Regions from separate parts of the Rhodovulum sp. BSW8 genome, predicted to be linked through region 1. Evidence: riboswitches for the same ligand, from Rfam matches in the RefSeq annotation. Region 1 holds a riboswitch; each other region holds the start of a gene.
The links. A riboswitch is a leader RNA that binds a small molecule or an ion and turns the genes downstream of it on or off. The one in region 1 is predicted to bind cobalamin.
Positions count from the first base shown of each region.

Region 2: it holds a riboswitch for cobalamin, as region 1 does, so the genes downstream of both, nrdH (glutaredoxin-like protein NrdH) here and DSD19_RS02195 (iron ABC transporter permease) in region 1, are expected to answer to the same signal.
Region 3: it holds a riboswitch for cobalamin, as region 1 does, so the genes downstream of both, DSD19_RS06935 (BLUF domain-containing protein) here and DSD19_RS02195 (iron ABC transporter permease) in region 1, are expected to answer to the same signal.

Region 1 covers NZ_QNVX01000004.1:187,722-197,927, reverse strand. Annotated here, with positions in the region: partial or broken gene DSD19_RS02220 (hypothetical protein) at 1-324, opposite strand, end outside; gene DSD19_RS02215 (biopolymer transporter ExbD) at 321-707, opposite strand; gene DSD19_RS02210 (biopolymer transporter ExbD) at 712-1,098, opposite strand; gene DSD19_RS02205 (MotA/TolQ/ExbB proton channel family protein) at 1,098-1,721, opposite strand; gene DSD19_RS02200 (ABC transporter ATP-binding protein) at 1,756-2,514, opposite strand; gene DSD19_RS02195 (iron ABC transporter permease) at 2,511-3,503, opposite strand; cobalamin riboswitch at 3,672-3,874, opposite strand; gene cueR (Cu(I)-responsive transcriptional regulator) at 3,913-4,302, opposite strand; gene DSD19_RS02185 (heavy metal translocating P-type ATPase) at 4,299-6,740, opposite strand; gene DSD19_RS02180 (LysR family transcriptional regulator) at 6,898-7,821, opposite strand; gene DSD19_RS02175 (class 1 fructose-bisphosphatase) at 7,932-8,939, shown strand; gene DSD19_RS02170 (phosphoribulokinase) at 8,957-9,829, shown strand; gene tkt (transketolase) at 9,841-10,206, shown strand, end outside.
Region 2 covers NZ_QNVX01000009.1:17,437-27,642, forward strand. Annotated here, with positions in the region: gene DSD19_RS06855 (hybrid-cluster NAD(P)-dependent oxidoreductase) at 1-1,001, opposite strand, end outside; gene DSD19_RS06860 (aromatic ring-hydroxylating dioxygenase subunit alpha) at 1,007-2,236, opposite strand; cobalamin riboswitch at 2,348-2,544, opposite strand; cobalamin riboswitch at 2,817-3,037, shown strand; gene nrdH (glutaredoxin-like protein NrdH) at 3,148-3,369, shown strand; gene nrdI (class Ib ribonucleoside-diphosphate reductase assembly flavoprotein NrdI) at 3,375-3,791, shown strand; gene nrdE (class 1b ribonucleoside-diphosphate reductase subunit alpha) at 3,773-5,911, shown strand; gene nrdF (class 1b ribonucleoside-diphosphate reductase subunit beta) at 5,920-6,894, shown strand; partial or broken gene DSD19_RS06885 (ribonucleoside triphosphate reductase) at 6,915-9,125, shown strand; gene DSD19_RS06895 (anaerobic ribonucleoside-triphosphate reductase activating protein) at 9,118-9,744, shown strand; gene DSD19_RS06900 (short-chain fatty acyl-CoA regulator family protein) at 9,714-10,206, opposite strand, start outside.
Region 3 covers NZ_QNVX01000009.1:31,052-41,257, reverse strand. Annotated here, with positions in the region: gene DSD19_RS06950 (short-chain fatty acyl-CoA regulator family protein) at 1-167, opposite strand, end outside; gene aceB (malate synthase A) at 321-1,946, shown strand; gene DSD19_RS06940 (isocitrate lyase) at 2,094-3,713, shown strand; cobalamin riboswitch at 3,807-4,014, shown strand; gene DSD19_RS06935 (BLUF domain-containing protein) at 4,124-5,227, shown strand; gene metE (5-methyltetrahydropteroyltriglutamate--homocysteine S-methyltransferase) at 5,279-7,558, opposite strand; gene DSD19_RS06925 (LysR family transcriptional regulator) at 7,659-8,594, shown strand; gene prpB (methylisocitrate lyase) at 8,540-9,451, opposite strand; gene prpC (2-methylcitrate synthase) at 9,452-10,206, opposite strand, start outside.

The DNA.
Region 1 (10,206 bases):
TTCGGAAAGCGTCGGCAGGGCGGGAACCGGCATCGCGGCACGGTCGGGCGCGGGGTCCGGATCGGCGCGCGGCACGCTTTCAGGCTCTGGCTCTGGCGCTGGCAGGTCTGCAAGGTCGGTGTCAGGCGCCGGGGCCTCGGTCCAGTCCTCGGCAAGCCTGGCATAGGACGCAGGCGCCGCCGCCAGCGTCACCAGCGCATCGCCCCCCGGCCCGCCTGCCGCCCCGGCAACGCCCCCCATCGGCGGCCGCGCCAGCGCAAAGGCCCCGACATGGAGCGCCAGCGCCAGCGGCATGAAGGCCAGAAGCTCGCCCGCCCGTGTCATCGCGGCACCGTCACCAGCCGCAGCGGGCCGCGCCCCTCGGCGGTCAGCCGCGCGGCAAGCCGCGCCAATGCGGCCGCCTCGACTCCGGCATCGGCCCGGATCACCAGCGGCCCGGCGCCGTCGGGCCGCGCGGCGAGCGCCGCAAAAACCGCCTCGCCCCGCAGATCGCCGAAGGCCAGATCGCCCGCGGCCGACAGGTGCAGCATGTCCCCCGTGGCGGGCTCGGCCCCGTCCGCCCGCGGCGGCGCAGTCTCGAAGGGCGCGGGCGGCACCAGCCGCGCGCTCATCAGGAAGAAGATCAGCAAAAGGAAGACGACATTGATCATCGGCACGATGCTTTCGCCCTGCCTCCGCTGCCGGTCGTCTTCGCCGAACTCGAGCATCGCCTCACTCCACCAGCATGAGCCCCGCGACCCCGGCCCGGCCGAGCGCGTCCATCGCATCGACCAGCGCCTGCAGGTCGGCCCCGTCCCGGGCGCGCAGCAGGACCGGATCGCCGGGCGCGGGCGTGATCCGCGCCAGTTCGGCCGCGATGGCATCGGGCGCCATCATCGCCTGCCCGTTCAGGGACAGCCCGTCGGGGCGCACCTCGATCAGTCTTGGCGGCCCCTGCCAGTCGCCCGCCCCGCCGCCCCTGGCCGCGACGATCCCGATCCCCGCCTCGGGGCCGAAGCGGGCGGCGATCATGAAGAAGACGAGCAGCAGGAAAACCACGTCGATCATCGGCGTGAGGCTCGGGCGCCGCGTCGGCCGGGGCGTGTCGAAACTGAACATCACCCCGCCTCCGTGGCCAGAAAAAGCCGGGTCGCGAGGTCTTCCATGTCGGCGCGGGCGCTGTCGGCCACGGATTCGAACCAGCTGAGCGAAACCGCCGCCGGGATCGCCACCGCCATGCCGGCGGCCGTGGTCAGAAGCGCCTCCCAGATGCCGCCCGCCAGATCGGCCGGGTCGGCCGCCGAGCCCGCCGATTGCAGCGCCTGAAAGGCGTCGATCATGCCCAGAACGGTGCCCAGAAGCCCCAGCAGCGGCGCGATCACCGCGATCAGTTCCAGCGCGCGCAGCCCCGAACGCGCCTCGACCAAGAGCCGCCGGGCGACGCGGGTGGTCTCTTCGCGGGCCTTCGCCTCGGGCAGGCCCCGCGCCAGCGCCCCGATGGCCGCGCCCACCAGCCGGGCGCGCAGACCGACCCGACCCGAGACCGCCTCGGCCGCCGCCTCGCGCGCACCCTCCTGCCAGAGCCGCACGGCGCGTTCGGCCCGGGCGCCCGCGAAGGCCCCCATCCGCGCGAGGCCCCAGAGCTTCCAGAGGATCAGGCTGAGCGTCGCGACCGACAGGGCCGCGATGGCCCACATCGCCGCGCCGCCGGTGTGAAGGAAGGACAGGATCGGGTCGATCATGCGGCGGGCTCCTCGGCCGGGCAGGTATCGGGGGTCATCGCACCACCTCGAGCGGCTGGAAGACCGGGCCGTCGGGGGTGTCGGCAAGATAGGCGCGCAGCCCGAAGACCTCGGCCAGATTGGCCTCGCTGAGCACCGCGCGGGGCGGGCCGTCGGCCACCAGACGGCCGCGATGCATCAGCAGAAGCCGGGTGCAGAACCGGACCGCCAGCCCCAGATCGTGGAGCGAGATCATCACGAGGCGGCCTTCGGCGGCGAGCCCTGCAAACAGCGCCATGGTGGTGAACTGATGCGCCGGGTCGAGCCCGGCAATGGGTTCGTCAGCCATCAGCACCGGCGCCTCCTGCGCCAGCGCCCGGGCGATCAGCACCCGCGCCTGTTCGCCGCCCGACAGCTCGGTCGCGCGCCGCGTGGCGAACCCGGTCAGGTCGAGGCGGGCCATCGCGGCACCGACGGCGGCGCGGTCGGCGGGTCCGGGACGCTGGCCCGGTCCCAGATGCGGCGTGCGGCCAAGCCCGACCAGGGTCTCGACGCTGACCGGCCAGGCGATCTCGCGGGTTTGCGGCAACCAGGCGGCGGCGCGGGCACGCTCGGACGCGGGAAGGCACGCAAGGCTCGATGTGCCCTTGTGCGGCACGAGGCCGAGGGTTGCGCGCATCAGGGTGGTCTTGCCTGCGCCATTGGGACCGACAAGGCCAACGCAGTCGCCGGGGGACAGCGTCGCGGTGACATCGTCGACCACCGGACAGCGCCCGCGCCGGACGGTCAGATGCGAAAGCTCAATCCCGGTCATGCGCCCGCCTCCACCCGGGTCCGGTAGATCAGCCGGATGAACAGCGGCGCGCCGATCAGTGCCGTGACGACGCCCAGCTTGAGGTCGCGGTCGGGCAGCACCAGCCGCACGCCGATATCGGCCGCCAGCAAAAGCGCCGCCCCGCCAAGCGCCGAGGCCGCCAGCAGCCGCCCGGGCCGCGCGCCCACCAGCGGGCGCAGAAGATGCGGCACGATCAGACCGACAAAGCCGATGGCGCCCGCGACCGCCACGCCCGCGCCCACCGAGGCCGCGACGCCCAGGACCAGCGCAAGGCGCAGCCGTCCAAGCCGGATGCCCAGCGCCGCCGCCGCATCCTCGCCCAGCGTCAGCGCATCGAGCCCGCGGCCGAGCCCCGCCAGCATCAGCCAGCCCAGAAGCGTCAGCGGCAGCGCCAGCCAGACATGGGTGAAGGACCGGTCGGCGAGCGAGCCCATCAGCCAGAACACGATATCGGCCGTGGCGTAAGGATTGGGCGAGAGGTTCAGCACCAGCTGCGTCAGCGCGCCCGCCAGCGCCGAAAGGGCGATGCCCGCGAGGATCAGCGTGAAGGCGCCCCCGCGCGGCCCGGCCAGCAGCAGCAGCAGCGAGACGGCGATCAGCGCGCCTGTCAGCGCCGAAGCGGGAAGCGCCAGCACATGCGCCGAGGCAAGCCCCGTCTGCAGCGCCAGCACCGCGCCCAGCGCGGCGCTCGACGAGACGCCGATCAGAGCGGGCTCGGCCAGCGGGTTGCGCATGTAGCCCTGAAGCGCCGCGCCCGAGAGCCCGAGGCTCGCGCCCACCAGCACGGCCAGGATCGCGCGCGGCAGCCGGATCTCGCGCATGACCAGAACCGCCGCCTCGCCGCGCCCGGCCAGCAGCGCCGAGAGGCTGTCCCTGACCGACAGTCCCGCGGGGCCGATCAGCAGCGACAGCGCGAAAAGGGCCGCGACCAGCAGCGCAAGCGCCCAGAAGAGCCCCTGCCCCCTCATGCGCGCGCTCCGTCTCGGTCGGCCGGTCTTGTATCCGGATCGTCCATCGCCCTGCCTTCCCTGCCCTTGCGGGCGGTCCGGGGCACGGTGGCATCGCGCCAGCCCCCCGGACGGTGATCTTTCTCACCGCTGCGGGCTGGCCGCTCCGGGGCGCGCCCCGCGCCCGGAAAGGGTGATCGTCGCTCCGGCAGGTCTCCTGGCTTGCGGGTCGTCGCTTGGCTGGCCTTCCCGGGCGCCGGGCCCAGTGGCATCTGTCAGCCGCGCTCTCCGCCTACAGTTGCGGGGGCAGCCGCGGAATTGCCCTTGCGGGGGCGCACCGCGTTCCCTTTTCTCCGGCCTTGCGGACCGGAACCGAAGTCGCTCCTGCCTAGCCGATCGGCGGGCATTGTCAAAGCCCTTTGCGGGCGGCTCAGCCCTCTCCGGCCAGCCCCTTCAGGATCGGGCAGTCGGGGCGCTGATCGCCCGCGCAGGCCGAAACCAGCTCGGCCAGGGTGGCGCGCATCGCCTGCAATTCGGCGATCTTGGCGTCGATCTGCGCCAGATGGACGCGGGCGATCTGTTTCACATCGGCGCTGGCGCGGTCCTTGTCGGTGTAAAGCGCCAGAAGCGCCCGGCATTCCTCGATGGAAAACCCAAGCGACCGCGCCCGGCCCAGAAAGGTCAGGTTGTGCAAATCGGTTTCCGAGAAATGCCGGTAGCCATTGGCGCCCCGAGCGGGGCGGATCAGGCCGATCTCCTCGTAATAGCGGATGGTCTTGGCCGGCAGCCCGGTCGCCTTCGAGATGTCGCCGATATTCATGACCGGGCCTCCAGGGGTCCGAGTCCGCGCAGCCGCAGGGCGTTCGACAGCACGAAGAGGCTTGAACAGGCCATGGCCCCCGCCGCCAGCATCGGCGACAGAAGAAGGCCGTTCAGCGGATAGAGCACGCCTGCCGCGACCGGAATGAGGGCCACGTTATAGGCGAAGGCCCAGAACAGGTTCTGACGGATATTGGCCAGCGTCCGGCGGCTGACATGGAGCGCGTTGACGACGCCCTGCGGGTCGCCCGACATCAGCACCACATCGCCCGCCTCGATGGCGACATCGGTGCCGGTGCCGATGGCGAGCCCCACATCGGCCGCCGCCAGCGCGGGCGCATCATTCAGCCCGTCGCCGACGAAGGCGACAGGGCCGTCGGCGCGCAGCCCCTCCAGCGCCTCGACCTTGCCGCCGGGCAGGACGCCCGCCACGACATGGCCGATGCCAAGCTCGGCCGCGACGGCGCGCGCGGTCGGCTCGGTATCGCCGGTGATCAGCGCCGTCCGGACACCCATGCGGTGCAGTCCCGCGATGGCCGCGCGCGCCGAGGGCTTGATCGGGTCGGCCAGCGCCAGCACCCCCGCCGCGCGCCCGCCGAGGGCCACGAAGACCGGGGTTGCGCCGGTCGCGGCCAGCGCCGCGGCCTCGGCCGCGAGGGGTCCAAGCGCGATGCCCTCGCGCGCCATCAGCCGTTCGGCGCCCACCAGCACCGCGCGGCCCCCGATCCGCCCCCGGACGCCGAAGCCGGGCAGCGCCTCGACGCCTTCGGCCTCGGGATGATCGGGGGCGGCGGCGAGGATGGCGCGGGCCAGCGGATGTTCCGACCGGGCCTCGAGCGCGGCGGCCGCGGCCAGAACCTCGCCGCGATCAAAGCCCTCGGCCAGCCGCGCCCCGGTCAGTTCGGGGCGGCCCTCGGTCAGCGTGCCGGTCTTGTCGAAGGCAACCGTCGCAACGCCCGACAGGCTTTGCAGCGCATCGCCCTTGCGGAACAGCACCCCCATCTCGGCGGCGCGGCCGGTACCGACCATCACCGAGGTCGGCGTGGCCAGCCCCATGGCGCAGGGACAGGCCACGATCAGAACCGAGACGCCCGCGACCAGTGCAAGCCCCAGCGCCGGGTCGGGCCCGACGATCAGCCAGACAGCCACGGTCAGCGCGGCGGCGGCCAGGACGGCGGGCACGAAGATGCCGGTGATCCGGTCGGCCAGCGCCTGCACCGGCAGCTTGGCGCCCTGCGCCGTCTCGACCATCGCCACGATCTGGGCCAGCGCGGTATCGCGGCCGACCCGGGTGGCGCGAAACCGCAGCGCGGAGGCGCCATTGACGGTGCCGCCGGTGACCGCGTCACCGGGCGCCTTGTCGGCGGGCATCGGCTCGCCGGTCAGCATCGATTCGTCGACCGGCCCCTGCCCCGCGACGATCTCGCCATCGGTGGGGATGCGCTCGCCGGGGCGGACCTCGATCAGATCGCCGGGGGCAAGCAGCTCGACGGGCCGGTCCTCGAGACCCGTTTCAGTGACGACCCGGGCGCTGCGGGGTTGCAGGCCCATCAGATGCCGGATCGCCTCGCCGGTGCGGCCCCGGGCGCGGGCCTCGAGGGTGCGGCCGATCAGGATCAGGGTGACGATGACCGCGGCGGCCTCGAAATAGACATGGGCCGTGCCGGCGGGCAGCAGGCCGGGCGCGAAGGTCGCGAGGGTCGAGTACCCCCAGGCGGCGCCGGTGCCGAGCGCGACCAGCGCGTTCATGTCGGGCGCGCCCTTCAGCAGGAGCGGCACGCCCTTGAGAAAGAAGGACCGGCCCGGACCGGCGAGGATCGCGGTGGTCAGCAGGAACGAGACGACGCGCAGCCCGGTTTCCGAGACAATCCCGGCCAGCGCCTCGCGGGCACCAGGGATCACGTGACCGCCCATTTCCAGAAGCACCACGGGCAGCGCCAGCAGGCCCGCGATCCAGGCCCGGCGGGCCAGCGCGCGGGCCTCGGCAGCCTGGGCCGCGCCGGGTTCGGGCCGCGCCTCGGCGGTCAGCGGGGTCGCCGGATAGCCAGCCTCTGTGACCGCGCGGGCCAGCGCACGGGCATCGGCCAGGCCCTCGGCGGCGGTCACGCGGGCCTGACCGGTCGCGAGGTTCATCGCAGCCGACAGAACCCCGGGCTGGGCCAGCAGAGTACGCTCGATCCGGCCGGTGCAGGAGGCGCAGGTCGCGCCCTCGACGTTGAGCGCGATTTCGGTCCGGGCGACGCCGAAGCCCGCCCCCTCGACCGCGCCGATGAGCGGCGCAGGCGGTCCGGAATGCTCGACCTCGGCGGTGCCGGTGGCGAGATTCACCCGGGCCGCACCGACCTCAGGCAGGTCGGTCAGGGCGCGCTCGACCCGCCGCACACAGCCCGCGCAATGCAGCCCTTCGAGCTTCAGCCTGGTGGTGGTGATCGCGGTCATGACAGCCTCCGTGCAGCGTCCGTCGGATTGGATGCCCCTCAGATAGGACCTCCAGTCGCTGGAAGGTCAAGGGCACTGCCGCGTTTTGTCAGGGAAACCGACTGCCTGGAGGTTCGCGCGAATTTTCTGCGAAAATTCGGGGCCGGAAACCGGCCTATCACGGCAGGAACGCGCCCTGGCGGCCCACTATGTAGCCGTGGATGCGCCGGCCGGCCGCACTGAGGGCGGTATCGCTGCGATGGACCAGGAACCACTGCCGCACCAGCGGCAGCGCGGGGGCATCCAGCTCGACCAGCCGCCCGGCGGCCAGTTCCTCGACCACCGTGTGACGCGAGATCAGCGCGATCCCGAGCCCCGCCATCACCGCCTGCTTGATGGTCTCGTTGCTTTCCAGCTCGACGACCCGTTGCGGACGCCCCTTGCCCAGCCGCTCGATGAACCGCTCCATCAGCACGCGGGTTCCCGACTCGATCTCGCGCGCGAGGAAGGTCTCGGCCAGCACCCGTTCGGCCGCGATCCGCTCCTGCCCGGCCAGCGGATGATCGGGCGGCGCGATCAGCACATGGGGATGCGGCCCCAGCACTGTCGCATGCACCTCGGGCACCCGGGGCGGCCGCCCCATGATCGCGATATCGACGCTTGCCGCCTGCAGCGCCGTCACCACCATCTCGCGCGAGCCCACACGCAGGATCACGTCGATTTCGGCAAAGGCGCGGTGCAGCTCGGCCACCAGGCGCGGCGCGAAATACTTGGCGGTGGCGACCACGCCCAGCGTCACCATCCCCTCCATCCCCTCGTTGAGCGCGCGCACATGATCGACGCAGGCCTCGAGCGCGGTCTCGATCGCGCGCGCGCCCACCAGAACCGCCTCGCCCTGGCGCGTGAGTCGCGCCACGCCCTGGGGACCGCGATCGACCAGGCGGGCGCCGAAATTCTCTTCGAGCTGGCGCAGCTGGGTATGGACGGCCGGGGTCGTCAGGTGGATCGACTCGGCCGCCGCCGTCAGCGTTCCGTGCTCGGCCACGGCGCGCAAAGCCCTGAGTTGCTTGAAGGTTACCGCTTCGGGCCGGAGTGTCGACATGAGGTTTTCAAAAAAATCTAACGCAGGTTCCGTGTTTTTAAATTCTCCCCCATGCCGTCATCCTTTAGCAACCGGTATCGACAACGCGTCGCCAGATTCGGGAGAAATTTATGCAACGAGAGAATCCGATCCGGGATTTGCAGCATATCCCCGCCGCGCTTCAGCCGATCCTGAACGCGCTCTGCGAGGTCGGCATCGACCTGTCGCGGGTGATCCAGCGCGGACCGCTGGGCGGCGCGCTGGGGGCCGCGGTCGGCGAGAACCTGGGCGGCGATACCCAGAAGGCGCTGGACCTGATGGCCGACGACGCCTTCTGCGAACGTCTCAAGTCCGCCAATGTCCGCTTCTATGCCTCGGAAGAGCAGGACGTCGTGGCCGAGCTTGACCCGGCCGGCGCCTATGCCGTCGCCATCGACCCGCTCGACGGATCCTCGAACATCGACGTCAACGTCTCGATCGGCACGATCTTCTCGATCTTCGAGGCGGCCGCGACCGGCGATGCCAGCGTGCTGCGCCCGGCCAGCGAACAGATCGGCGCGGGCTACATCATCTACGGGCCGCAGACGATGCTGGTCTGCACCTTCGGCAAGGGCACCCAAGAATACCTGCTCGATCCCGACAGCAAGCAGTTCGTGCTGGTGGCCGAGGCGGTGATGGTGCCCGACACCTCGCGCGAATTCGCCATCAACGCGTCGAACTACCGGCACTGGTCGCGGCCGATCCGGGCCTATATCGACGACTGCCTCGCCGGTGAGGAAGGCCCGCGCGCCTCGAACTTCAACATGCGCTGGGTCGCCTCGCTGGTGGCCGAGACCCACCGCATCCTGACCCGGGGCGGCGTCTTCCTGTACCCCGGCGATGCCCGCAAGGGCTACGAGCGCGGCCGTCTGCGGATGGTCTATGAATGCGCGCCCATCGCCTTCGTGATCCAGCAGGCCGGAGGCCTTGCCACCGACGCGCAGGATCCGATCCTCGGCAAGACCGCCGAAAGCCTGCATGCGCGCACGCCCTTCGTCTTCGGTTCGACCGACAAGGTCAGCCGCATCGCCGCCTATCACGACCTGCCGGACGAAGAGGTCAACGCCCTGTTCGGCAATCGCGGCCTGTTCCGCGTCTGAGTTCCTGGAGGATTGTCATGAGCAAGAAGCATCCGATCATTTCTGTCACCGGCTCCTCCGGGGCTGGCACCTCGACGGTCAAGCACACCTTCGACCAGATCTTCCGCCGCGAGGGCGTGAACGCGGTCTCGATCGAGGGCGACGCCTTCCACCGGTTCAACCGCAAGGACATGAAGTCCGAACTCGACCGCCAGTATGCCGGCGGCAATGTCGGCTTCAGCCATTTCAGCTTCGAAGCGAACGAGCTGAAGGAGCTGGAAAAGGTCTTCAGCCAGTATGGCGAGACCGGCACCGGTCGCACCCGCCACTATGTGCACGATGCCGACGAGGCCGAGAAATACGGCGTGCCCCCCGGCGAGTTCACCGAGTGGGCGCCGTTCGAGGACGGGTCGGACCTGCTGTTCTATGAAGGTCTGCACGGCTCGGTCGTCAATGACGATGTGAACATCGCCCGCCATGCCGACCTCAAGATCGGGGTGGTGCCGGTCATCAACCTCGAATGGATCCAGAAGATCCACCGCGACAAGGAAAAGCGCGGCTATACGACGGAGGCGATCACCGATGTGATCCTGCGCCGGATGTATGCCTATGTGCATTGCATCTGCCCGCAATTCACCGAAACCGACATCAACTTCCAGCGCGTGCCCGTGGTCGATACCTCGAACCCCTTCGTCGCCCGCTGGATCCCGACCCCCGACGAAAGCCTCGTCGTGATCCGGTTCCGCAACCCGCGCGGGATCGACTTTTCCTACCTGGTCTCGATGATCCACGGGTCCTGGATGAGCCGCGCCAACTCGATCGTGATCCCGGGCGGCAAGCTCGACCTCGCGATGCAGCTTATCCTGACGCCGATGATCAATCGCCTCGTCTCCGAATCGAAACGCGCCTGAGGAGGGTTCACATGAACGCGCCCACCAAGATCGACACCAGCGCCGAAGCGCTGATGGCCACCGCCATCCGGGTCCTGACCATGGATGCGGTCCAAGCCGCCAATTCGGGCCATCCGGGCATGCCGATGGGCATGGCCGATGTGGCCGCGGTGCTGTTCAACCGGTTCATGCAGATCGACCCGTCCTGCCCGAAATGGCCCGACCGCGACCGCTTCGTGCTGTCGGCGGGGCACGGGTCCATGCTGGTCTATTCGATCAACCACATGCTGGGCTATGCCGACATGGACATGGACCAGATCCGCAGCTTCCGGCAATGGGGCGCCCGCACGGCCGGTCACCCGGAATACGGCCATGCCGACGGGATCGAGACCACGACC
Region 2 (10,206 bases), on a different contig from region 1:
GAGATGCCGCCGTTATGCACCATATGCACCTCGCCCGAGAGCTTTCTGATCTTGCATGTGCCGCAGACGCCGAAGGTGCAGCCCGAAGGAATGTTCAGCCCGGCGCCCCGCGCGGCGGCCAGGATGGTGTCGGTTTCGGACGCGCGCGCGGTGACGCCGGACCGGGCGAAGGTCAGTTCGACTTCTGCATCCTCGCTGGGGACCACGTCGTCGAGGTCCGGCACCTCGTCGGCGGTCGCGGCCGGCGCCTGGAAGCTTTCCTGATGATAGCGGTCCATGTCGTATCCAAGGCCCTGAAGCGCGTCGCGCACCGTCTGCATGAACGGCTCGGGGCCGCAGCAGAACACCTCGCGGTCCAGGTAGTCCGGCGCCATCAGGCCCAGCATCAGCTGGTTGAACACGCCCCGATACCCGGTCCATGGCCGGAACGGATCGGGCCGTTCCACGACCCATTTCAGGTCGATGCCGGGAACCCGCGACGCCATGTGCTCCAGCCGTTCGCGAAAGATGATCCCGGACGGGCTGCGGGCGCAGTTCACGAAGACGATGTCGGGCACCGTGCCCAGATCGAACATGAAGGTGGTCATCGACATGGCCGGCGTGATGCCCGAGCCCGCCGAGATGAAGAGGTACTTCGCCGCCGGATGGTTCAGGTGGCTGAACACGCCCGCCGGGCCGAACGCCTTCAGGCGCATGCCCGGCCGCAGCTCATCGAGCATCCATCGGGTGCCGAGGCTTGCCGCCTGCGCCTTGACCGTGACCGAGACCGACCGCGGCCGCGAGGGCGAGGACGAGATCGTGTAGGTGCGGTGCACGGTCCCGCCCGGAACCGGGATCTCGAGCGTCAGGAACTGCCCCGGCAGATAGTCGAAAAGCGCGCCGGAGGGCGCCTGGAAGGTGAAGGTGGCCGTGTTCGGCACCTCGGGGATGACCGAGACGCATTCCAGCATCTCGTCATCGGACCAGATCGAGCGGGCCTGCGGGCCGGAGAGATCGGTCATCCCGCTCACTCCGCCGCGATCCGGGACGGCGCCCCGGTCCTTTCGGCGAGGGTCCGGCAATACCAGTCGACGAACTGGATCACGCCCGATTCCTGCACCGCCGAATAGGGCCCCGGCACATAGGCCGGCGAGTCGATGCCCAGCTGGTTGTCCTCGACCACCCGCCGGTCCTCGTCGTTGGTGGCGATCCAGACTTCGGTCAGGCGCGTGAGGTCATAGTCGCGCCCCTCGACCGCGTCCCTGTGTACCAGCCACTTGGTCGTGACTTCGGTTTCCCGTGCCGAGACCGGTGTCACGCGGAAGACGATGGAATGGTCCGACAGGAAATGGTTCCAGGTCGTCGGATAGTGGAACAGAAGCAAGGTCCCGGCATCCCGGAACGGCAACCGTCCAAGCGGGCGGGTCACGGCCACCTTGCCGTCCATCGTGTAGCTTTCGGCACCGGGCAGCAGCGGCATCCGCGCGACCCTGAACTGCCCGCTTCCTGCCAGGCGAAGCCGTGCCGGAATGCCCGCGTCCTCGCAGCGCGCGACATGCGCCCTGACGGGTTCGGGCAGGGCATCGCCGTCGGTGCCGGTGATGCGGGGGTCCTCGGGATAGGTGCGGCACAGGGAGGGGTGGTTGCCGCTGCAATGATAGCACTCGCGGTTGTTCTCCCAGACGAGCTTCCAGTTGCCATTCTCGATGATGGTGGATTCGTGGGCGACCTTCGCCGTCGTCAGGTCATGCACCTCGAGGTAGGGACGGACCTGATCGGCGAAGGCGTCGAAATCGGGCGCCTCCTCGGCCAGGCAGATATAGACAAGCCCCGCCAGTTCACGGCAGTGAACCGGTTTCAGGCCGTGCGCCGAGGCGTCGAATTCGGCGCCCATGTCCCGCGCCCAAAGCAGCCGCCCGTCCAGTTCGTAGGTCCATTGGTGATAGGGGCAGACAAGCTTCGGGACGTTGCCCCGGGCCGCCTTGCAGATGATCGAGCCGCGATGGCGGCAGGAATTGTGGAACGCGCGGATCGCGCCATCGGCGCCGCGCACGAGGATCACGCGATAGGCGCCGACCTTGTGGGTGACGTAGGAGCCGGGCTTTTCCAGCTCGCAGCTCGGAATGGCGAACAGCCACTCGCGATACCAGATCGTCTGGAGATCGGCCTCGAAAACGCCTTGATCGGTATAAAACGGACGGTCCAGCGCCTGTCCCGGTTTCTGTGCGGCCAACAAATGCGAGAGGTCGTGCTTCATGGTCTGCCCCTTGCCGCATGTTTCGCGGCGGTTTCCGAAGCGAGCGGAGCGCAAACCGTCCGGGCCCCGGCATACCGCCACAGCCCGTCAAGCGCCTGCGCCGCCGCCCGCGGCTTGCGTCTCGCGCAAGGCTGGTTTCCGGGCTTCGGAGTGGCCTTTCAGCCGGGCGCGGCGCCTTCCCGGGGAGGCTTTCCCAGTGGCCTTCGCCGTGCCTGCCCATCCGTTACCGTTGCGGGGGCAGCGCCGGTTCTGCACCGGCTTCCCAATTCTCCGCCGTCACCGGCGGCACCTTGCGGAACGATTCTAATCGCAGAGGGCGGCAGCCGATGGCCGGAAAACGACTTCGGCCATCGCATTCGCGAACAAGGCCGATCCCCGGGCCGGGACGCGCGCCATTGGGTCGAAGCGGAAGCTTCAGGATCGCTGCGCGAGACCGGACGGAGGTTTTTCAGGCGATTGGGAGACCTTCCACCAAAGAAACGGGTCCACGTGCCGGCGCCAGCCCTTTCGGCCCTGCACCCAACAGGTCGTAAATCTGAGGATCTGGAACACCAGATATTGACATCCGAAGGGGATCGAGAGATGGTGATCCAGTCATGGTTTCCCGGGGCGACCCGGGGACGAAAGAGGGAAGCCGGTGCAGGCCCGTATGGGTCAAATCCGGCGCTGCCCCCGCAACTGTGAGCGGCGAGCGAAGCTGACGACGCCACTGGGCCAATCCATCAGGGGATCGGGGTCCGGGAAGGCCAGCCAAGTGTCGACCCGCAAGCCAGGAGACCTGCCATGACGGACGGCGACAACCACAGGCGGAGGGCCTCGGGGTGCGTGTGCGATTCGCGGCGGGCCGCCCCGTCGCCATGGCTCTCGTGTCCCAAGGTCCGACAGGAAACGGCAGACATATGGGGCGAGACATGACTATCACCGTCTATTCCAGACCGGCCTGCGTGCAATGCACGGCCACGACACGCGCGCTTGAGGCGCGCGGGCTGAGCTATGAAGTGATCGACCTGACCGAAGATGACGCGGCGCTGAGCCATGTGACCGGGCTGGGTTACCGGCAGGTGCCGGTGGTGATTGCGGGCGAGGATCACTGGGCGGGGTTCCGTCCGGACCTGATCGGTCGGCTGGCCTGACGGCGATGGGCGGGCTCGTCTACTATTCCTCCGGGTCTGGCAATACCGCGCGCTTCGTGCAGGCTCTGGGTCTGCCGGCGGCGCGCATTCCGATCGACCCCGAGGATCCAATGCCCAGCCCGGCCGACGCCTTCGTGCTGATCTGCCCGACCTATGCCGACGGCGCGGGCCGTGGCGCTGTGCCCAGGCAGGTGATCCGCTTTCTCAACGATCCCGTCCCCCGCAGCGCTCTGCGGGGCGTCATCGCCAGTGGAAACCGCAATTTCGGCACGCTCTTCGCCGCCGCAGGCGAGGTCATCGCCCGCAAATGCGCCGTTCCGGTGCTTTACCGGTTCGAACTGGCCGGAACCGAAGCCGACATCGCCCGCGTCCGTGCTGGGCTTGCAGAGTTCTGGAGACCGAAATGCTCGATCACGGCCTGAAAGACGCGTCGGCGCTTGATTACCATGCGCTGAACGCGATGCTGAACCTCTTCGACGAAGACGGACGCATCCGCTTCGACGCCGAACGCATGGCCGCGCGGCAGTATTTTCTGCAGCATGTCAACCAGAACACCGTGTTCTTTCACAGCCTTGACGAAAAGCTCGGATATCTGGTCGATGAAGGCTATTACGAGGCCGAGGTTCTCGACCAGTATTCCCGGAATTTCCAGCGGCGGATCTGGGATGCGGCCTATGCGAGGAAATTCCGCTTTTCCACGTTCCTCGGGGCCTTCAAATACTATACCTCCTACACCCTGAAGACCCGCGACGGGCAGCGCTATCTGGAACGCTATGAAGACCGCGTGGTGATGGTGGCTCTCGCGCTGGCGCGGGGCGACGAAGCCCTGGCCATGCGGCTGATGGACGAGATGATCTCGGGCCGCTTCCAGCCCGCCACCCCCACCTTTCTGAACGCCGGAAAGAAAAGCCGGGGCGAGTTGATCTCGTGTTTCCTGCTGAGGGTCGAGGACAACATGGAGTCCATCGGCCGGGCCATCAATTCCTCGCTGCAGCTCAGCAAGCGCGGCGGCGGCGTTGCGCTGATGCTGACCAACATCCGCGAGCATGGCGCCCCTATCAAGGGGATCGAAAACCAGTCCTCGGGTGTGATCCCGGTGATGAAACTGCTGGAAGACTCGTTTTCCTATGCCAATCAGCTGGGGGCGCGGCAGGGGGCGGGCGCTGTCTATCTGAACGCGCACCATCCCGACATCCTGCGCTTTCTTGATACCAAACGCGAGAATGCCGACGAAAAGATCCGCATCAAGACCCTGTCGCTTGGCGTCGTGATCCCGGACGTTACCTTCGATCTCGCCAAGCGGGACGAGGACATGTACCTGTTTTCGCCCCATGACGTGGAGCGGGTTTACGGCATGCCCTTCTCGGAAGTGTCGGTGACCGAGAAATACGACGAGATGGTCGACGACAAGCGGATCCGCAAAAGCAAGATCAACGCGCGCGACTTCTTCCAGACGCTGGCCGAGATCCAGTTCGAGAGCGGATACCCCTACATCATGTTCGAGGACACGGTGAACCGTGCGAACCCGGTGGCGGGGCGGATCGCCATGTCGAACCTCTGTTCCGAGATCCTTCAGGTGAACGAGGCCTCCGAATTCGACGATGACCTGAGCTACCGGCATCTCGGGACCGACATCTCCTGCAACCTCGGCAGCCTGAACATCGCGGCCGCCATGGACGGGCCGGATCTCGGGGAAACGGTGGAAACCGCGATCCGGGCGCTGACGGCGGTTTCGGAGATGTCGGCCATCGACAGCGTGCCCTCGATCCGGCGGGGGAATGACGAGGCCCATGCGGTGGGGCTGGGCCAGATGAACCTTCACGGTTTCCTGGCCCGTGAGCGGATCCATTACGGCAGCCCCGAGGGCATCGATTTCACCCGCAGCTATTTCGCGGCCATTGCCTATCATGCCCTGCGCGCGTCGAATGCCCTCGCGCGCGAAAAGGGGAAAAGCTTCGCGGGCTTCGACCTCTCGAAATACGCGGACGGGACCTTCTTCGAAAAATACGTGACCCGGGACTGGTTGCCCGAGACGGAAACCGTGCGCGATCTTTTCGTCCGGTTCGGGGTCGATCTGCCGAGCCGCAGCCAGTGGGCGGCGCTGCGCGACGCCGTCATCCGGGACGGGCTTTACAACCGCAACCTGCAGGCCGTGCCGCCCACCGGGTCGATCAGCTACATCAACAACTCGACCTCCTCGATCCACCCGATCGCCTCCAGGATCGAGATCCGCAAGGAGGGCAAGATCGGCCGCGTCTACTATCCCGCGCCGTTCATGACGAACGATAATCTGGAGTTCTACCGGGACGCCTACGAGATCGGCCCCGAAGCGATCATCGACACCTATGCCGCCGCGACCGAGCATGTCGATCAGGGCCTGTCGATGACGCTGTTCTTTCCGGCCGAGTCAACGACCCGCGACATCAACCGCGCCCAGATCCGCGCCTGGAAGACGGGCATCAAGACCATCTATTACATCCGTTTGCGCCAGACGGTTCTTGAGGGAACCGAGGTGCAGGGCTGCGTGTCCTGCACGCTGTGAGGTCCGAAATGAAAGACATGACCGATATCCGTGCCGTCCCCCGCGCGATCAACTGGAACCGGCTGCAGGACAACAAGGACCTGGAGGTCTGGAACCGGCTGACGGTAAATTTCTGGTTGCCCGAAAAGGTGCCGCTGTCGAACGACGTTCAAAGCTGGGCGACGCTTCGCCCCGAAGAGCAGCAACTGACCATCCGTGTGTTCACCGGCCTGACGCTGCTCGACACGATCCAGAACGCCGTCGGCGCGCCCGCGATGTTGCCCGATGCGCAGACCCCGCACGAAGAGGCGGTGCTGACCAACATCGCCTTCATGGAGGCGGTGCATGCGCGAAGCTATTCCTCGGTTTTCTCGACGCTCTGCCAGACGCGCGAGGTCGACGAAGCGTTCCGCTGGTCCGAGGAAAACCCGCATCTGCAGGCGAAGGCCCGGCTGATCCTCGACGAATACGCTGCGTGCGGCGATCCCTTGCGCCGCAAGGTCGCCTCGGTGTTCCTGGAAAGCTTCCTGTTCTATTCGGGGTTCTACCTGCCAATGTACTGGTCGAGCCGCGCCAAGCTGACCAATACCGCCGATCTGATCCGCCTGATCATCCGCGACGAGGCGATCCACGGCTACTATATCGGCTACAAGTTTCAGCGCGGTGCCGACCGGCTTCCAGAGGCAGAACGCGCCGCTCTGAAGGACTTTGCCTTCGCGCTGATCTTCGATCTCTACGAAATCGAGGCGCGCTATACCGAAGAGCTTTATGACGGCCTCGGCCTGACCGAAGACGTCAAGGCCTTCCTTCACTACAACGCCAATAAGGCGCTGCAGAATCTCGGCTACGAGGCGCTGTTTCCGCCCGCCGCCTGCGAGGTGAACCCCGCAATTCTTGCCGCGCTGAGTCCCGACAGCGAGAACCACGATTTCTTCTCGGGCTCGGGCTCCTCATACGTCATCGGCAAGGCGGTGGCGACCGAGGACGAGGACTGGGATTTTTGACCATGCAGACAGGTGATGCGATGACGGCCGTTCTCCCCCAATCCGTCGTGACCCGCGACGGGCAGGTGGTTCCCTTCGACAGTGGCCGCATCGCGCGGGCCGTCGCCCGCGCGGGCGAGGCCACCGGCGAGTTCGGCGCCGAAGAGGCCGCGCGCCTGACCGATCGGGTGGTGCGGGTCCTGAGCTTTCGCCATGCGGGCGGCGCGCCCGGCGTCGAAGAGATCCAGGATGCGGTCGAACAGGCGCTGATCGGCGCCAACCGGATGGTGACGGTGCGCGCCTATGCGGTCTATCGCGACCAGCATGCGCGGCTGCGCGAGGACCGGCGGGTGCTGGTCGATGTGGAAAGCTCGATCAACGAATATCTCGACAGGTCGGACTGGCGGGTGAACGCCAACGCGAACCAGGGCTATTCGCTGGGCGGCATGATCCTGAACACCTCGGGCAAGGTGACGGCCAATTACTGGCTGAGCCATATCTACCCGCCGGAAGTCGGCCGGGCCCATCGCGAGGGCGATGTCCATATCCACGATCTCGACATGTTCGCGGGCTATTGCGCGGGCTGGTCGCTGCGGACGCTCTTGCGCGAGGGGCTGAACGGCGTGCCCGGCACCATCGAATCCGGCCCGCCGATGCATCTGACCAGCGCCTTGGGCCAGATCGTCAATTTCCTCGGCACGCTGCAGAACGAATGGGCCGGTGCGCAGGCCTTCAGTTCCTTCGATACCTATCTCGCGCCCTATGTGCGGCTCGACGGGCTGGACTATGCCGCCGTGCGGCAGGCGATGCAGGAATTCATCTACAACCTCAACGTCCCCTCGCGCTGGGGCACCCAGACGCCCTTCACCAACCTCACCTTCGACTGGACCTGTCCCGCCGATCTGGCGGACCAGGTGCCGATCGTCGGCGGGCGCGAGGTCGATTTCGCCTATGGCGAGCTGCAGGCCGAGATGGACCTCATCAACCGCGCCTATATGGAGGTGATGACCGAGGGCGATGCCCATGGCCGGGTCTTCACCTTCCCGATCCCGACCTACAACATCACGCCCGATTTCCCCTGGGACAGCGAGAACGCAGGCTATCTCTTCGAGATGACGGCGAAATACGGGCTGCCCTATTTCCAGAACTTCGTGAATTCGGAACTGGAACCTCACATGGTCCGGTCCATGTGCTGCCGGTTGCAGCTGGACCTGACCGAACTGCTGAAACGCGGCAACGGGCTTTTCGGGTCGGCCGAGCAGACCGGGTCGCTTGGCGTCGTCACCATCAACTGCGCCCGGCTGGGCTATCTGCACAAGGGCGACGAGGCGGGGCTGCTGGCCGCGCTCGACCGGCTGGCGGGGATCGCGAAGACCAGCCTGGAGCTGAAGCGCAAGGTGATCGAGCGCCATATCGAGGCCGGGCTTTTCCCTTACACCAAGCGCTATCTCGGAACGCTGAGAAACCATTTCTCGACGCTGGGCGTGAATGGCGTGAACGAGATGATCCGGAACTTCAGCGGCGATACCCAGGACATCACGACCCCATGGGGCAAGGCCTTCGCGCTGCGCTTCATGGACCATCTGCGCGCCCGGATGGTCGAGTTTCAGGAAGACACCGGGCATATGTACAACCTTGAGGCCACGCCTGCCGAGGGCACGACCTACCGCTTTGCCCGCGAGGACCGGAAACGCTTCTCCGGCATCCTGCAGGCGGGCACGGACGATCAGCCCTATTACACCAACTCGACCCAGCTTCCCGTGGGCTGGACCTCCGACCCGTTCGAGGCGCTCGAACATCAGGAGCCGCTGCAGGCGCGCTATACCGGCGGCACGGTCCTGCATCTTTACATGGGCGAGCGGATCTCTTCGGCCGAGGCCTGCAAGAAGCTCGTCCGCCGGGCGCTGTCGTCGTTCCGCCTGCCCTATATCACCGTGACGCCCACCTTCTCGATCTGCCCCAAACACGGGTATCTCGCGGGCGAGCACGAATTCTGCCCCAAATGCGACGCCGAGCTGATCGCGGCGAAGCGCGCGAAAGCCAGCTGAAGGAGTTATCCGATGACCCTGATCGACAAGACCATGACCGCCCGCGATGCCGAGATCGTCCTGACGGACGAGGAGCGCATGCGCTGCGAGGTCTGGACCCGGGTGATGGGCTATCACCGTCCGATGGCGTCCTTCAACACCGGCAAGAAGGGCGAGGCCGCCGAGCGGGTCTATTTCGACGAGACGAAGGCGCGGCTTGGCTGAGATCGCCGTCGCGGGGCTCGTTCGGCACTCGACGGTCGACTGGCCGGGCGAACTGGTGGCGACGGTCTTCTGTCAGGGCTGCCCCTGGGCCTGCCGTTACTGCCACAATCCGGCGCTGTTGGCGGCGGGACCGGGCAGCATCGCCTGGGCCGAGGTCATGGCCTTCCTGCACCGCCGCCGCGGGTTGCTCGACGGTGTCGTGATATCGGGCGGCGAGCCGACATTGCAGAGCGATCTGGCGGCGGCCCTCTCGGAGATCCGGGCACTGGGGTTCCGCACCGGTCTGCATACCGGCGGGCCCTATCCGGCCCGGCTGGCGAAGGCGGCGCCCCTGCTCGACTGGGTGGGGTTCGACGTCAAGGCGCCTTTCGGGGCCTATGACCGGATCACCGGCGTTCCGGGCAGCGGCGCGAAGGCGCGCGACAGCCTGATCCTGCTGCGCGACAGCGGGGTCGCACTCGATCCGCGCACCACGGTTCATCCCGCGCTTCTGAGCGCTGCGGATCTGGCGCGGATCGATGCCGAGCTTGACGCTTTGGGCCTGCCGCCCTCGCGCCGCCAGCCGTTTCGCGCGGAGGGCTGCGCCGATCAGGCGCTCGGCGCCTGGGCCGGGGCATAGGGCGAGAACTGCGCGCGGCCGGGATTGGCGGCCAGAGGGCGGCCGAGCATCGGGAAGGCGCGTTGCGAACATTCTTCGCGGGGGCAGATCTTGCAGCCTGCCCCGATCGGCGTCACCGCCGCCGGATCGCCCAGGTCCAGCCCCTGGGAATAGACCAGCCGCCCGGCATGGGCGATGTCGCAGCCAAGCGCCACCGCGAAGACCTTGCCGGGCGAGCCATAGCGGCCGCGGCGGCTCTGGACCATGCGGGTGACCCAGAAATAGCGCCGCCCCTCGGGCATCTCGGCGATCTGGGTCAGGATCTCGCCCGGCCGGTCGAAGGCCGAATGCACCCGCCAGAGCGGACAGCTGCCGCCGACCTTCGAGAAATGGAAATCGGTCGCCGACTGGCGTTTCGAGATATTGCCCGCCCGGTCGACCCGCAGGAAGAAGAAGGGCACGCCCTGCCGGCCGGGCCGCTGC
Region 3 (10,206 bases), on a different contig from region 1:
CGCATCAGGAGCCGCGCAGAAGCGGGGCGCTGATTGGATTCGATCAGGGTGATGTAGCTGGGCGAGACCCCCAGTTCAGCGGCCATCTGTGCCTGGCTCAGGCCCAGAGACGTCCGAAGGGCCTTGAGCCTCGGGCCGATGATCAGCTTCGCGCCGCGCTTTTCCATAGTGACAAACCTTACAAGACAAGCCGCAGATCACTGACACTACTGACACAGTGACCTGTTTTCACAAGAGTCAGCATGCACAAGGAACATGACATTACTAGAGTGACATAACAGATCTCAGACGGCCGCATGCTTCAGAGAAAGGCGAATCCGATGTCCCTCGACCACCACGTCCCATCCGAGTCCATGCCTCTGGTGCTGCGCGATGCGCCGGGCGCGGATCGCGTTCTGACGCCGGATGCCCTGGCCTTCGTGGCCGAGTTGCAGCGCCGCTTCGGGTTGAACCTGCATGCGCTGATGATCGCGCGTCAGCGCCGTCAGGATCGCTATGACAACGGTCGGTTGCCCGATTACCTCGAAGACACCAAGGAGATCCGGCAGGGAGTCTGGCAGGCCGCGCCGGTGCCCAAGGGACTGGCCGATCGCCGGGTCGAGATTACCGGCCCGGTCGACCGCAAGATGATGATCAACGCGCTGAATTCCGGCGCCAGGGTCTTCATGGCCGATTTCGAGGATGCGACGGCTCCGAGCTTTCCCAATATCGTCGCGGGTCATGCCAACATGCTGGATTATCGCGACGGCTCTCTGGCCCATGACGATCCCCGGACCGGAAAGTCCTACCGGGTGGGCGAAGACCCGGCGCTGCTGATCGTTCGGCCGCGCGGGCTGCATATGGACGAGGCCAATGTGCTGCTTGCCGGGCATCCGGTTTCGGCGGCGCTGTTCGACTTCGGGCTGACGCTGTTTCATTGCGGGCGCGCGCTGGCGGCCACCGGGCGGGGGCCCTTCTATTATCTGCCAAAGCTGGAAAGCCACCGCGAGGCGGCCTTCTGGAATTCGGTCTTCGAGTTTGCGCAGGTGCGTGTGGGCCTGCCGAAAGGCACGATCAAGGCAACCGTGCTGATCGAAACCCTGCCCGCCGCCTTCGAGATGGACGAGATCATCTGGGAGCTGCGCGACCATATCGCCGGTCTGAACTGCGGGCGCTGGGACTATATCTTCAGCTATATCAAGACGCTGCGCGCGCATGCCGACTATGTGCTGCCGGACCGCGCCGCGGTCACGATGGACGAGGCCTTCCTCGCCACCTATGCGGCCCGCCTCGTCAAGGTCTGCCATCGCCGCGGCATTCATGCCATGGGCGGCATGGCCGCACAAATCCCGGTCAAGGGCGACGCCGCTGCCAACGAGGCGGCCTTTGCCAAGGTGCGGGCGGACAAGCAGCGCGAGGTCCGGCTGGGCCATGACGGCACCTGGGTCGCGCATCCCGATCTGGTGCAGGTGGCGATGCAGGTCTTCGACGCCGAGATGCCGGGGCCGAACCAGATCCGCAAGCCGCGTCAGGAACACCGTATCGCGCCCGAGATGCTGCTGGTTCCGCACAAGGGCCAGATCACCGAAGCGGGCGTGCGCGCCAATGTCTCGGTCGCCATCGAATACCTGGCGCAATGGCTGTCGGGCCGGGGCGCGGTGCCGATCATGAACCTGATGGAAGATGCCGCGACCGCCGAGATCAGCCGCGCCCAGATCTGGCAATGGATCCGGCATGGCGCGCGCGTGGCGTTGACCGCAGGCGGGGACCGCAAGCTGGATGCCGACTGGTTGGGCGCTTTGGTGCAGCAAGAAATTGCCGCGATCCTCGACCGGCTGGGCCCGACCGGGTTTCACCGCGGCCACTATGCCTCGGCGGCGCGGCTTTTCCAGGACGCCGCGACCGCCGACACCCTGCCCGACTTCATCACCACCCCGGCTTATGCCGTTCTGAATGCGCTCGACTGATGGACCCGATCCGTATCCTCTCCCCGTTTGGCGGGCCCTTGCCCGAGGACTGCCCCTCCCCCGCCCCTGCCCCTGCCCCTGTCGCTGCGGCCCCGCTGCAACGCGCTCCCCGAAATCCGAACACCGATCACGTCGAAAGGAAGAATCATGACCAAGAGAAAGACCTATTCGGAGCTCCGTGCAGAGGTCCTGTCCCGCTACCCCTCCGGTCGTTCGTCGAGTGGGGTCTCGGTCGATGACATCGTGCAACTGAAGCTGCAAAACAGCTTCGACACCCATCTCGACATCGCTCGCGAGATGGCGACCGTGATGCGCGCGGACATGGCGGCCTATGACGCCGACCCCTCGAAATCGACCCAGTCTCTGGGTTGCTGGTCGGGCTTCCATGCCCAGCAGATGATCAAGTCGGTCAAGCGGCTGCGCGGGTCGGCCAAGGGCGTCTATGTCTATCTGTCGGGCTGGATGGTCGCGGGGCTGAGGAACCGTTGGGGCCACCTGCCCGACCAGTCGATGCATGAAAAGACCGCCGTCGCGGACCTGATCCAGGAGATCTATACCTCGCTGCGCCAGGCCGACGAGGTGGCGTTGAACGATCTGTTCAAGGATCTCAAGGCCGCGCGTGCCGCGGGCGATGCTGCCGCCGAAACGGCCGCGATCGAAGCCATCGACACTTTCGAATCCCATGTCGTGCCCATCATCGCCGACATCGATGCGGGCTTCGGCAACGAACACGCGACCTATCTGCTGGCCAAGGAACTGATCAAGGCGGGCGCCTGCTGCCTGCAGATCGAGAACCAGGTCTCCGACGCCAAGCAATGCGGCCACCAGGATGGCAAGGTCACGGTCCCGCGCGAGGATTTCATCGAGAAGCTGCGCGCCTGCCGTCTGGCCTTCGAGGAGCTTGGCGTCGACGATGGCGTGATCGTGGCCCGGACCGACAGCCTTGGCGCGGGCCTCACCCAGAAGGTGCCGGTCAGCCAGCAGCCGGGCGATCTGGCCGCCGACTATATCAAGTGGCTGAAGACCGAGCCGATCACCGAGGAGAACCCGATCCGCGAGGGCGAGCTGGCGCTTTTCCGCGATGGCGAATTCGTGCGCCCCGCGCGGCTGCCGAACGGGCTTTTCCCCTTCCAGGAGGGCACCGGCCGGGCGCGGGTGGTCGAGGATTGCATCGCCTCGCTGACCCAGGGCGGCGCCGATCTGTTGTGGATCGAGACCGACACCCCCAACGTGGACGAGATCGCCTCGATGGTGAACGAGATCCGTCAGGCCGTGCCGAATGCCAAGCTGACCTACAACAACTCGCCCTCCTTCAACTGGACCCTGAACCTGCGCAAGCAGGTCCGCGCGCAATGGCTGGCCGAGGGCACGATCTCCGAAGACAGCTATCCAAATGGCAACGAGCTGATGAAGCCCGACTATGACGAGACCGATCTGGGACGCGAGGCCGATGCCCGGCTGAAGGCCTTCCAGACCGACATCTCGACCCGGGCGGGGGTGTTCCACAACCTCATCACCCTGCCGACCTTCCACCTGACCGCGAAGTCCATGGACGAACTTTCCCGCGGCTATTTCGGCGAGGACAAGATGCTGGCCTATGTGGCGACCGTGCAGCGCGAAGAGATCCGGCGCGGCATCTCGGCGGTCAAGCACCAGCACGAGGTGGGGTCCGACCTTGGCGACACGTTCAAGGAAATGGTCGGCGGCGAGCGTGCCCTGAAGGCGGGCGGCTCGGCCAATACCATGAACCAGTTCGCGGCCGAATAGACCCGCGTTGAAACCCGGCGGCCGGGCCCCTGGGGTCCGGCCGAACGTGTTGTCGCAGAGACAGGTTTCCGTCGACACGGGGCAGCCCTTGCAACTACCATGGCGCCAGATGGTGTCCGCGTCTTTCACAGGCGCGGCTGAAAAGGGAATGCGGTAGCGGGGGCGACCCCAAGGCCGCGGCTGCCCCCGCAACTGTATGTGGCGAGCGGCTCCGGACATGCCACTGGGCGAGACGCCTGGGAAGGCCCGGAAGCGCAGAGACCCACGAGCCAGGAGACCTGCCATCTGCTTGGTGTTGACACGGGCGGGGTGCCCCGGAGGACACGGGCAAGGGACCGGGATGCGCCGCGCGCCGCCTGGGTTTCCGCACCCGGCCGCGGCCCCTCCCGCCCCGAGCGGAGAAGACGTGGGTGCGGAAAGACGAGCTTCAACGGACTGACGCCGAAGGCCGGCTGTTCCGAATTGCCTATGCAAGCCGGACCCGGGACGATCTGCGGCTGCCGGACCTTCAGGCCATCGCCGAGCAGGCGGCGGCGCGAAACCGGCAAAGCCGGATCACGGGGGTCCTGCTTTTCGGGCAGGGACAGGTCCTGCAATGGCTCGAAGGTCCGGCAGCGGCGGTCTGTGCCGTGATGGGGGCGATCCAGCGCGACCCGCGCCATCAGGGCGTGAGTGTTCTCAGTGCCGGCTGGATCGACGCGCGGCGTTTTCCCGACTGGTCCATGCAATTCCTGGATGCCGGGGAAAGGGCCGGCAGCGTGGTGCCGCTGGCCGTATCGCCGGACAGGGGGGCGGCCGCACGGGTCTTCGACGGCGCCGCGGTCCGGCACTGGGCCGACCGGGACCCCGAGGGGATCTGCACGGCGCAGGGTCTGGCGGCGCATCTGGCACGGTCGCCCGAAGAGAGCCTTCCGCCCATCCCGGAGCGGTTTCTGGGCTGTCCCCGCGCCCGCGCAGGCCTGGTGGACGAGGTCTGCCGGACTCTGGGGCAGGGCTGGATGGACAGTCGCTATTCCGGGTTCGAAGTCACGCTGGCGACCGTCCGGCTGAACCGGCTCATGCTGCTCGCGGGCCGACCGGCCGACCCACGCGAGGCGCGCGCCTCGGCCGTCGTTCTGGCGCCCGACCGGTGTTCGGAACTGACCGGCGCCCTCATGAAGACCGATCTTCTTCGGTCGGCGGGGTATTCGGTGCGCTTGATCGCCTGGGCGCGCGTGACGAGTCTCAGATCCAGCCTGAGGGGAACCGGCAATTGCCCCATCATCATTTATGGCGGACGGGTCGGGATCGACAGCCGGGACGCGAAACGGGCCGCCGCGATGGCGGACTGGCTGCGCGCGGACTATCCGGGGCGGACGATCCTGATTGGCGGCCGGTCGGCCGGCCCGCTGTCGGAATGGCCGGACCGGCTGGCCTTTCACTCTCAGGGCGGGCATCCGGTCGCGGGAAAGCCCATAGACTGGCCGGCGTTGTCGGCACTGGCCGCGGACCCGGTGGCCGCGCTGGCGCGCTGACCCGAATGCGGGACGGCGCGGCCCGCTTGGGACCGCGCCGCCGGTCTTTGGTCATTCGGCGGCAAGCGCCCCCTGCCGCACCCCTTTCGCGGCGGCGACAAGATTGGCAAGAGAGGCCCTGACCTCGGGCCAGGCGCGGGTCTTCAGACCGCAATCCGGGTTCACCCAAAGGCGCTCGGCCGGGATCGCCTTCGTGGCCTTCGCCAGCAGCGCGGTCATCTCCGCCTCGGACGGGATGCGAGGGCTGTGAATGTCCCAGATCCCCGGACCGATCTCGTTCGGGTAGTCGAAATCGCCGAAGACCTGCAGAAGCTCCATGTCGGACCGCGACGCCTCGATCGAGATCACGTCGGCATCCATCCGGGCGATATGCTCGATGATGTCGTTGAACTCGGAATAGCACATATGGGTGTGGATCTGGGTGTCGTTGCGCACCCCCGAGGCGGTCAGCCGGAAGGCGTCGATGGCCCAGGCCAGGTAACCGGCCCAGTCCGCACGGCGCAGCGGCAGCCCCTCGCGCAGGGCCGGTTCGTCGATCTGGATCGCGGGCAGCCCCGCCGCCTCAAGGTCGCAGACCTCGTCGCGGATCGCCAGGGCAATCTGGCGGCAGGTCCTCTCGCGCGGCTGGTCGTCGCGCACGAAGGACCATTGCAGGATCGTCACCGGCCCCGTCAACATGCCCTTCATCGGCCGTTTCGTCAGCGACTGGGCAAAGGCGGACCAGTCCACCGTCATCGGCGCGGGCCGCGACACGTCGCCATAGATCAACGGCGGCTTCACGCAGCGGCTGCCATAGCTCTGCACCCAGCCATGCCGGGTGAAGGCAAAGCCCGCCAGCAGTTCGCCGAAATACTCGACCATGTCATTTCGCTCGAATTCGCCATGCACCAGCATGTCGAGCCCCAGCCGTTCCTGTTCGGCGATGCAGGCGCGGGTCTCGTCCTTGAGGAACGCCTCGTAGGCCGCATCGTCGAGCTCGCCCTTGCGGTGCGCGGCCCGGGCCTTGCGGACCTCTGCCGTCTGCGGGAAGGACCCGATCGTGGTCGTCGGGAAGGCCGGCAACCGCAGCTTTTCGTCCTGCACCGCGCGGCGTTCGGCATAGGTCCCCCGGCGTTCGAGATCTGCCGGTGTCACCGTATCCAGCCGCGCCGAGACCGCCACGTCATGGATCCGCGCCGAGGCCCGGCGCGCGGCCAACGCCTTGTCCGAAGCCGCCATCTGCCGGGCCACGGCCGAACGCCCCTCGCCCAAAGCGCGGGCCAGGGTCCGGACCTCGCCCAGCTTCTGCACCGCGAAGGCCAGCCAGCTTGCCAGCTCATCGTCGATCTCGTCCTCCTGTCCCAGGTCGACCGGCACATGCAGCAGCGAGCAGGAGGGGGCAACCTCGATCCGGTCCGGCCCCAAAGCCGCCAAAGCAGGCTTCGCCAGCGCCAGCTTGGCCGACAGATCCGCGCGCCACACGTTGCGCCCGTCGATCAGGCCCAGCGACAGGACCTTGCCCGCCGCCAGCGGCAGGACATCGGCCAGCTGCCCGGGCGCGCGGGCCAGGTCCAGATGCACGCCCGCGACCGGCAGGCGCAGCGCAAGCGCCGCATTGTCGCCGAGCGCCCCGAAATAGCTGGCCAGCATGATCTTCGGCCCCGCCTTGGCAAGCGCGTCATAGGCGGTGGCAAAGGCCCCCTGCTGGCGCGCGGTCAGGTCCGTCACCAGCACCGGCTCGTCGATCTGCACCCATTCCGCACCCGCGGCCGCCAGCCCGTCGAGGATCTGTTCATAGACCGGCAGGACCCCGTGCAGCAGGTCGAGCGGGTCGAATTCCGCCCCCTTCGTCTTGGCAAGGCTCAGCCATGTGACGGGGCCGATCAGGACCGGCCGGGTGACGATCCCCAGCTTCTTCGCCTCGATGAACTCGTCGACGGGCTTGGACGAGGACAGCGCGAAGCGCATCCCGTCGGTCAGCTCGGGTACGATGAAGTGGTAGTTCGTGTCGAACCACTTGGTCATTTCCATCGCGGGCGCGTCGTCGCGGCCCCGGGCCATCGCGAAAAGCGTATCCAGCCCCACGGTATCGCCCCGATGGCCAAAGCGCCCGGGCACGGCACCCAGCAGCGCCGTCATGTCGAGCATCTGGTCATAAAAGGAAAAGTCGTTCGACGGGATCGCGTCGATCCCCGCCGCCTGCTGCGCCTGCCAGTGCCGGGCGCGCAGCTCGCGGCCGGTCCCTTCCAGAGCCGCAGCGTCGGTAGCCCCCTTCCAATAGGCTTCGACCGCCCGTTTCAGCTCGCGCCGCGCGCCGATGCGCGGGAAGCCCAGATTTGCCGACCGGATCATGTGTCTCTCCTTGCTCCATCCGAGGTTCGACCCTGATAAAGCTGGAATCGCTTGACGAAAAATGGTCATTTGTCACCGAATATTCTGTTGGAGTCATGTATTGGTCGATCTTCAGCCCCTGCTTCTGCTACGCGCGGTCGCCCGGCATGGCAGTCTTGCCGCCGCAGCCGAGGCCCTGAACCTCAGCCAGTCCGCAGCCAGCCACACGATGCGGCGTTTCGCGGACCGCCATGGCGTGGCCATCTGGGAACGGGACGGGCGCGGGCTGCGCCTGACCCAAACGGGCGAATGGCTCCTGGCCTTTGCAGAACGGGTGCTGCCGCAATTCGACCATGCGGACCGGGTGCTGGCGGATTTCGCGACAGGACAGCGCGGCTCGCTGCGTCTGGGGATGGAATGCCACCCCTGCGAGCATTGGCTGATGCGGGTGATCGAGCCCTTCCTCAACGACTGGCCGCAGGTCGATCTGGATCTGACCACGGCCTTCCGCTTTGGCGGGGTCGGCGCGCTTCTGGGCCACGAGATCGACCTTCTGGTCACGCCCGACCCGCTGGAGCATCCCGGGCTGACGCATCATCCGGTCTATCCTTACGAACTGGTCCTGGCGGTACCCGAAGGCCACGCGCTGACCCGCAAGCCCCATGCCGCGCCGGCCGACCTGACGGGCGAGACGCTGATCACCTATCCGGTGGAACCCGAACGGCTGGACATCTTCACCCGGTTTCTGGTGCCGGGCCATGTCCGCCCCCGGCGGCACCGGACCGTCGAGACATCCGAGCTGATGCTGCGCATGGTGGCGGCCGGACGGGGGATCAGTTCGATCCCCGACTGGCTGATCCGCGATCTGCCCGAAGGTGCCGGGGTGGCGGCCGTCAGGATCGGGGCCGGGGGGATCTTCAAGACGATCCACCTGAGCCGCCGCACGGGCGAGGCCGCCGATTTCCTGACGGGTTTCGTCAGCCTCGCCGCCACCCATGCCGGTCAGACGGGTTCCGGCGCCAAGCTGGCCACGATCGAGCGGTCGAGCGACTCGTAGGCATTCAGCCCGATCGTTTCGTAAAGCTCGGCGCGGGTCTGCATCTCGGGGATCTGCCGAGCGGTGGAGCCCGACCGCGCCAGTTCGGCGTACAGCCGTTCCTGCGCCTTGTTGGCCACGCGCAGCGAACTGACCGGCCAGATCACCATGTCGTAGCCCAGATCCTGAAACTCGGCCGCCGTCAGCGCGGGCGTCCGGCCGAATTCGGTCATGTTGGCCAGCAGCTTCACCCCCGGCAGCCGGGCGCGGACCTCGCGGAACATCTCGACCGAGGTCAGCGCCTCGGGGAAGATCGCGTCGGCCCCCGCCTCGACATAAAGCTTCGCACGGGCAACCGCCCCCTCGATGCCTTCGGAGGCCGCCGCATCGGTGCGCGCGATGATGAAAAGATCGCGCCGGGCGCGGGCCGCGGCAGCGACCTTGGCCGCCATGTCCTCGGGGCGGGCCAGTTTCTTGTCGTTCAGGTGGCCGCATTTCTTCGGCAGAAGCTGGTCTTCCAGATGAACGGCCGCGGCGCCCGCTTCCTCGAAGCAGCGGACCATGTGCATGACGTTCAGCGCCTCGCCATAGCCGGTATCGCCATCGACCAGCAGCGGCAGGCCGCTGGCCCGCGCGATCTGGCGGATGAAGAAGGCGACCTCGTCCACCGTGATGATGCCGAGATCGGGCAGCCCCATCTGGGCGGTCATCGCCGCCCCCGACAGGTAAAGCCCCTGGAACCCGGCGGCCTTCGCCTGAAGGGCGGCCATGCCGTTATGCGCGCCCGGCAGGCGGTAGATCCCGGGCCGGGCCAGCGCCGCGCGGAAACGTGCGGGCGCCGGGCGATCGGGAAGGTCATTTGCAACGAGATAGGGCATTTATGCCTCCGTCTGATCGGTCAGCAGCCCGCCGCGCTGGTCGAGCGGCAGGAAACGGCGGTTCTCGGGGCCGACATAGTTGGCCGAGGGGCGGATGATCTTGCCATCCGCGCGCTGTTCGACCACATGCGCCCCCCACCCCGCCGTCCGCGCGATCACGAAGATCGGCGTGAACAGCTCGGTCGGCACACCCAGCAGGTGGTAGGAGACCGCCGAATACCAGTCGAGATTGGGGAACATGCCCTTGGCATCGGCCATCACCGTCTCGATCCGCTCGGCGATGTCGAACATCCTGGTCGCGCCCTCATGATCGGCCAGATGCCGGGCCACGCGCTTGATGACCGCGTTGCGCGGGTCCGAAACGGTATAGACCGGGTGGCCGAAGCCGATGATGACCTCTTTCGCGGCGACGCGGCGGCGGATGTCCTCCTCGGCCTTGTCTGGCGTGGCATAGCGTTTCTGGATCTCGAAGGCGGCCTCGTTGGCACCGCCATGCTTGGGCCCCCTGAGCGCCCCGATGGCCCCGGTGATCGCCGAATAGATATCGGCCCCGGTGCCCGCGATGGACCGCGCGGTGAAGGTCGAGGCGTTGAATTCATGCTCGGCGTAAAGGATCAGGGTCGTGTGCATCGCGCGCACATGGTCCTGGCTGGGCGGCGCGCCGTGCAGCAGGTGCAGGAAATGGCCCGCGACGGTCTCGTCCTCCGTCTCGACCTCGATCCGGCGGCCGTTCCGGGCATAATGCATCCAGTACA